Regions from separate parts of the Anoxybacillus sp. ST4 genome, predicted to be linked through region 2. Evidence: a T-box and tRNA genes for the amino acid it is inferred to sense, from the RefSeq annotation. Region 2 holds a T-box; the other regions hold tRNA genes.
What was found. A T-box is a leader RNA that pairs with one kind of tRNA and senses whether it is charged. The one in region 2 lies ahead of serS (serine--tRNA ligase), so its partner is inferred to be a tRNA-Ser.
Positions count from the first base shown of each region.

Region 1 (2,228 bases), on a different contig from region 2:
GTGTCAGTCGGCGATATTGTGAAAGTATGGGTTGATTCGGTCGATTTACAAAAAGAGCGCATCGCTTTAACGATGATTCCACCAACATCGGAAAACACACTGTTATGAGCAGTGTGTTTTCCGGTAAAAAAACCAACATTGATTGAGAAGTTTAATTTGAGCGCGATTTTTCTCATAATATGCACGGCGCATTTGGTTTCTTAGCCACATCGGCATGATGATCACCTTCAAATCGTTTTTTATTATGTTATGAGTAAAAGAGCCCAATGGTGAAAGGACGGAGGTAAAATGGATGAGCGCGAGTTGCAGGCGCTTGTTGAGCGTGTGTCGTTACAAGTGTTTCATAAGCCGTTTCGACATCGAGCGATATTTAACGATCGGTTAAAGACGACAGGTGGGAGGTATTTACTTTCTACACATAACATTGAACTGAATCGAAAATATTACGAACAATATGGGGAAGAAGAACTCATCCAAGTAATTAAGCACGAATTATGCCACTATCATTTACACCTAGAAGGAAAAGGTTATCGGCATCGTGATCGTGATTTTCGGGAATTGTTACAAAAAGTACGAGCCCCACGCTTTTGCAAACCTGTTGTATTAGCAAAGACGGGAAAGAAAAGGTATTATGAATGCACATCATGCCATTATGTATATGTGCGAAAAAAAGCGATGGATACGAATCGATATGTATGTGGACGCTGTCGAGGAAAATTAAAAAAAATAAAAAGAGAGTGTTGACAAGCCAAATCTGTATGTGCTAAATTATAAAAGCCGTCGTCATTCGATGAGAAAAAACGAGTGAAAAAAAGACGGTTGACAAACATAAAAAGAATAAATATAATATAAGCAGTCCTAATGAATAAGTTATTCCGCAGTAGCTCAGTGACGAGCAATGCTTCTTTGGTTAAGTTGCGAGTTGCTTCGACGCATCCATCATCATTGAGTATACTAGTAGAGGAAGAGGCAGTAAAGTTAAACTATAATATTGGTTAGGTAGTATGAATCACCTTTATTATTATTCCGCAGTAGCTCAGTGGTAGAGCACTCGGCTGTTAACCGAGCGGTCGTAGGTTCGAATCCTACCTGCGGAGCCATTGGAGAAGTACCCAAGTGGCTGAAGGGGACGGTTTGCTAAACCGTTAGGTCGTTCTTTTACGGCGCGCGGGTTCAAATCCCGCCTTCTCCGCCAGGAAGACAATGAATATGGCCCGTTGGTCAAGTGGTTAAGACACCGCCCTTTCACGGCGGTAACACGGGTTCGAATCCCGTACGGGTCATCCTTTGGAGTGCTCATTTTGTTCACTCCATTTTATTTCGGAGGATTAGCTCAGCTGGGAGAGCACTTGCCTTACAAGCAAGGGGTCGGCGGTTCGATCCCGTCATCCTCCACTCTTTTTGGTCCCGTGGTGTAGTGGTTAACATGCCTGCCTGTCACGCAGGAGATCGCGGGTTCGATCCCCGTCGGGACCGCCATTGTTTTGAAAATATTATATCAATGTCGGATAATTTCCCGAATTTCCTGACAGAAATTCTTGAAATTATCCTGCGGTGTTAACTCATGAAGCATATTCGTAGAAGTATTTCATGAAGTTATATCAATGGGCTATAGCCAAGCGGTAAGGCAACGGACTTTGACTCCGTGATGCGCTGGTTCGAATCCAGCTAGCCCAGCCATTGATGTAATGAGCAATTTTAGTTCAGTAGGTAGAGCACGATCGATTTAGCGTCTTTGAATAAGCAACAGCGTACCGCTCGAGCTTCTTCTTGATTAGTCATACTGAGAGCGGGACGTTGAAAAATGCTTGAGATTCGCTTTATGAAATGAGCCATTAGCTCAGTAGGTAGAGCATCTGACTTTTAATCAGAGGGTCGGAGGTTCGAGTCCTCCATGGCTCACCATGTATGCGGGTGTGGCGGAATTGGCAGACGCACCAGACTTAGGATCTGGCGCCTTTGGCGTGGGGGTTCAAGTCCCTCCACCCGCACCAGTCGGTCGGTTTTCTAACAATATGCGGTCGTGGCGGAATGGCAGACGCGCTAGGTTGAGGGCCTAGTGGGGGCAACCCCGTGGAGGTTCAAGTCCTCTCGGCCGCATCTAAAAAACTTGACTTTGATTGGTGAAATATGATATATTGGGAAGGTCGTTAAAAACGCGCCCGTAGCTCAATTGGATAGAGCATCTGACTACGGATCAGAAGGTTAGGGGTTCGAATCCTCTCGGG
Region 1 is NZ_JAHZOE010000025.1:30,167-32,394, forward strand. Features, by position in the region: gene K1I44_RS12495 (Tex family protein) at 1-108, shown strand, start outside; gene cmpA (cortex morphogenetic protein CmpA) at 103-216, opposite strand; gene K1I44_RS12505 (SprT family protein) at 289-744, shown strand; tRNA gene K1I44_RS12510 (tRNA-Asn) at 1,026-1,100, shown strand; tRNA gene K1I44_RS12515 (tRNA-Ser) at 1,103-1,195, shown strand; tRNA gene K1I44_RS12520 (tRNA-Glu) at 1,212-1,283, shown strand; tRNA gene K1I44_RS12525 (tRNA-Val) at 1,323-1,395, shown strand; tRNA gene K1I44_RS12530 (tRNA-Asp) at 1,404-1,479, shown strand; tRNA gene K1I44_RS12535 (tRNA-Gln) at 1,606-1,680, shown strand; tRNA gene K1I44_RS12540 (tRNA-Lys) at 1,830-1,905, shown strand; tRNA gene K1I44_RS12545 (tRNA-Leu) at 1,911-1,994, shown strand; tRNA gene K1I44_RS12550 (tRNA-Leu) at 2,018-2,100, shown strand; tRNA gene K1I44_RS12555 (tRNA-Arg) at 2,159-2,228, shown strand, end outside.
Region 1: it has a tRNA-Ser gene. The T-box ahead of serS (serine--tRNA ligase) is inferred to sense a tRNA for this amino acid. The anticodon was not compared.

Region 2 (2,228 bases):
TGAACGGAAGCATGCACTATACGCCACATACTTAATCGGCAAATCTTCTACTGATAAAATTTCATCGCGATGTAAATTAGTTACAGGAACTTCTGCTGTCGGAATTAAAAAGTAGTCTTCGCTCTCAATACGAAACGCATCCTCTTCAAATTTCGGAAGTTGTCCTGTTCCCGTCATGCTTGCACGGTTGACAATGTACGGAGGAAGAACTTCTTCATAACCATGTTGTTCAACGTGCAAATCTAACATAAAGTTAATTAACGCACGTTCTAAACGCGCCCCAAGACCTTTATAAAACACAAATCGACTTCCTGTCACCTTTGCCGCCCGTTCAAAATCTAAAATGCCGAGTTGATCCGCGATTTCCCAATGCGGTTTCGGTTCAAAAGAAAAGGAGCGCGGCTCACCCCACTTGCGAATTTCCACATTGTCGTCTTCTGATTCGCCAATCGGAACAGATTCATGCGGAACGTTCGGAATCGATAAAAGCAATGTTTCAAGTTGTTGTTCCACTTCGCGCAATTCATCATCAAGCACTTTAATTCGTTCGCCAACTTGGCGCATCTCGGCAATAAGATGATCCGCATCTTTTTTCTCGCGCTTTAACATCGCAATTTGTTGCGATACATCATTGCGCTTATTTTTCAGTTCCTCCGCTTGCGCAATTAACTCGCGACGACGGCGGTCGAGCTGCTCAAATTGTTCGAAATCAGCTAAATCTTCACCACGATGTTGAAGTTTTTGTTTTACTTCTTCAAAATTAGCACGCAAAAATTTTAAGTCTAACATCGTCATTCCTCCTCTATTTTGTTTAGTAAACAAAAAACTCCCGTCCCAAAAGAAAGGGACGAGAGCATTCCCGCGTTGCCACCCTAGTTGAAGACATGCGTCTCCCACTCGAGAAAGGTAACGGTTCTCACCGGAAATGCTTACTAACTTTACGCGTTCGGCATTTCGCTCCAGGATGGATTCACAAGTCATTCCTGCCGATTTGCACCAACCATCGGCTCTCTGAAAGGAAGAGGGCTTGCTACTAGTTCCTATCATCGCTTTTTCGTTATATCATTTTCTTGGAAATAATGTACTATAAGTTTAAACAAAATGCAACCCGTTTATTCTTTCGTCTCTTTCACCATGTTGATAAAATATTGCGTCATACGATGATCATCTGTTAATTCCGGATGGAACGAACAACCTAAAAACTGTCCTTGTCTTGCCGCGACAATCCGGTCTTCGTATGTCGCAAGTACATCTACATCGCTTCCTACAGACACAATGTGCGGAGCTCGAATAAACACGCCAATAAAGTCATCTGCGACTCCTTTAATAGATAAAGATGCTTCAAAGCTTTCACGCTGGCGACCGAACGAGTTGCGTTCGACTGTAATGTCCATTAAGCCTAGATGCGCTTCATCATAACCAACAATTTTTTTAGCTAAAATGATCAAGCCTGCGCACGTTCCAAACATCGGCTTTCCGTCGCGGGCAAATTGTTTAAGTGGTTCAATAAACCCGTATTTATCCATGAGCCGACGCATTGTCGTGCTTTCTCCACCAGGAATGATGAGGCCATCAATATGTGCTAACTGTTCCGTCTTTTTAATAACGACAGCTTCTGCGTCACAAGCCTCAATCGAACGCACATGTTCACGTACAGCCCCTTGTAATCCTAATACTCCAATTTTCACCATTTTCATTGCTCCTTTACATTACCATCCACGTTCTTGCATCCGTTGTTCAGGAAGCAACGAAGAAATATCAATGCCTTTCATTGCCCCACCTAATCCTTTTGATAAGTGAGCAATCAATTCGTAATCTTCGTAATGAGTCGTCGCCTCAACGATAGCGCGGGCATATTTTTCAGGGTTTTCTGATTTAAAAATACCTGAACCAACAAATACACCATCAGCACCTAAGTGCATCATCAATGCCGCATCCGCTGGCGTCGCGACACCGCCCGCTGCAAAGTTAACGACAGGAAGACGACCGAGACGTTTGATTTGTAATAGTACTTCAAATGGAGCTCCTAAATTTTTTGCTTCTGTCATTAACTCATCCTCACTCATGCTGACGACTTTACGCACTTGAGCGTTCACTTTACGCATATGGCGAACCGCCTCGACGATGTTTCCTGTTCCAGGTTCACCTTTTGTGCGAAGCATAGATGCACCTTCAGCAATACGACGAGCCGCTTCGCCTAAGTCGCGACAACCACATACGAACGGCAC
Region 2 is NZ_JAHZOE010000040.1:6,618-8,845, forward strand. Features, by position in the region: gene serS (serine--tRNA ligase) at 1-789, opposite strand, end outside; T-box leader at 841-1,056, opposite strand; gene pdxT (pyridoxal 5'-phosphate synthase glutaminase subunit PdxT) at 1,113-1,691, opposite strand; gene pdxS (pyridoxal 5'-phosphate synthase lyase subunit PdxS) at 1,710-2,228, opposite strand, start outside.

Region 3 (2,228 bases), on a different contig from region 2:
TTGGGACCATGGGGTCGCAGGTTCGAATCCTGTCTTCCCGACCAGTAGTAAGGGGCCTTAGCTCAGCTGGGAGAGCGCCTGCTTTGCACGCAGGAGGTCATCGGTTCGATCCCGATAGGCTCCACCATCTATGTTACGATAATGGCGGCGTAGCTCAGCTGGCTAGAGCGTACGGTTCATACCCGTAAGGTCGGGGGTTCGATTCCCTCCGCCGCTACTAGCTTAGGACCTTTAGCTCAGCTGGTTAGAGCAGACGGCTCATAACCGTCCGGTCGTAGGTTCGAGTCCTACAAGGTCCACCATGTTTATATTACACGGAGGAGTACCCAAGTCTGGCTGAAGGGGTCGGTCTTGAAAACCGAGAGGCGTCGAAAGGCGCGCGGGGGTTCGAATCCCTCCTCCTCCGCCATCACTTTCGTTTGCTTATATTGTGCCGGCTTAGCTCAATTGGTAGAGCAACTGACTTGTAATCAGTAGGTTGCGGGTTCAAGTCCTGCAGCCGGCATCATTGTGGCGGCTATGGCGAAGTGGTTAACGCACCAGATTGTGGCTCTGGCATTCGTGGGTTCGATTCCCACTAGTCGCCCCATAACATCACATTTTACTTCATTATGCGGGTGTAGTTTAGTGGTAAAACCTCAGCCACGAGCGACGCTTCGTCGAGTAAACTACGAGTTGCCTCGACGCATCCATCATCTTTGAATATGCTAGTAGAGGAAGAGGCATGACTGAGCGAGATGAATGTTGTTGCTTATTATAAAATTCGACGTGCGGGTGTAGTTTAGTGGTAAAACCTCAGCCTTCCAAGCTGATGTCGTGGGTTCGATTCCCATCACCCGCTTACGTGGGCCTATAGCTCAGCTGGTTAGAGCGCACGCCTGATAAGCGTGAGGTCGGTGGTTCAAGTCCACTTAGGCCCATTTGTATTTCTAAATGTTATGTTTTTATTCCGCAGTAGCTCAGTGACGAGCGATGCTTCGTCGATTAAGCTTCGAGTTGCCTCGACGCATCCATCATCGTGGAGTATGCGAGTAGAGGAAGAGGCAGAGGCAGTAAAGTTACGCAACATGTTGATGAAGCACAAATGATTAACTTTAACGGATCATTCCGCAGTAGCTCAGTGGTAGAGCACTCGGCTGTTAACCGAGCGGTCGTAGGTTCGAATCCTACCTGCGGAGCCATTTGGAGAAGTACCCAAGTGGCTGAAGGGGACGGTTTGCTAAACCGTTAGGTCGCTTTTTGCGGCGCGCGGGTTCAAATCCCGCCTTCTCCGCCATTGCCACATATGGCCCGTTGGTCAAGTGGTTAAGACACCGCCCTTTCACGGCGGTAACACGGGTTCGAATCCCGTACGGGTCACTAATAAAAGTAGGGCTAACCTTGCAAGGTTAGCCCTACTTTTTTGTATTAGATGCATCGTTTTTCTAAACAAACTGACTTTAAAAGTCCGCTAAGTTATCCTCATTTTCGTACGGTTCACTCACGTCATTTCTCTTTTCTAAAAACTTTTTTCCATACTCGCCATGTTGATGAATAGATGGATGTTCCACCTGAACAGTTACATGAGAGAGATTGTATTTTTCCTTTAGCAGTTCATTAATAGCTAAAATGATGCAAAATGGCTGGATGCATTCGTTGATAAGAACATGCGCTGTTAAAGAATAATGATCGGTTGAAATGGCCCAAATATGCAGTTCATGTACATCTTCAACCCCTTCAACAGCGAGAATATCGGTGCGAATACGCTCGATGTCAAATTGAGGGGGCACGGCATCCATTAAAATAAAATATGATTCACGAACAATTTTTGCACCGCCTATAAAAATAATAGTACCAATCACGATGCTAATAAGCGGATCGAACATATATAGCCCTGTAAAGTAAATGAGTATGGCTGAAATAATGACACCGATGGAACTTAATAAATCACCAATGAAATGCCATAATGCGCTTTTTACATTTAAATTTTCTTCTTCCTTTATGCTCCTACTTAAGACGATGGTTAATATGAGATTAACGACAAAACCGATCGTTGCGATCGTTAACATGAGTGAAAACTGAATGTTTTCAGGATGAATAAAACGACGAATCCCTTCAATGAAAATCCCAATAGCAATAATCATGAGTGCTAGGCCATTCAAAAATGACGCAATAATTTCAAAACGTAAATAGCCAAACGTAAATCTTTCATTGGGTGGACGGGAAGCTAAGTAAATCGCAATCATGCT
Region 3 is NZ_JAHZOE010000002.1:1,640-3,867, forward strand. Features, by position in the region: tRNA gene K1I44_RS02175 (tRNA-Pro) at 1-44, shown strand, start outside; tRNA gene K1I44_RS02180 (tRNA-Ala) at 52-127, shown strand; tRNA gene K1I44_RS02185 (tRNA-Met) at 144-217, shown strand; tRNA gene K1I44_RS02190 (tRNA-Ile) at 226-302, shown strand; tRNA gene K1I44_RS02195 (tRNA-Ser) at 317-409, shown strand; tRNA gene K1I44_RS02200 (tRNA-Thr) at 433-505, shown strand; tRNA gene K1I44_RS02205 (tRNA-His) at 514-589, shown strand; tRNA gene K1I44_RS02210 (tRNA-Gly) at 771-841, shown strand; tRNA gene K1I44_RS02215 (tRNA-Ile) at 847-920, shown strand; tRNA gene K1I44_RS02220 (tRNA-Asn) at 1,107-1,181, shown strand; tRNA gene K1I44_RS02225 (tRNA-Ser) at 1,185-1,276, shown strand; tRNA gene K1I44_RS02230 (tRNA-Glu) at 1,288-1,359, shown strand; gene K1I44_RS02235 (cation diffusion facilitator family transporter) at 1,440-2,228, opposite strand, start outside.
Region 3: it has a tRNA-Ser gene. The T-box ahead of serS (serine--tRNA ligase) is inferred to sense a tRNA for this amino acid. The anticodon was not compared.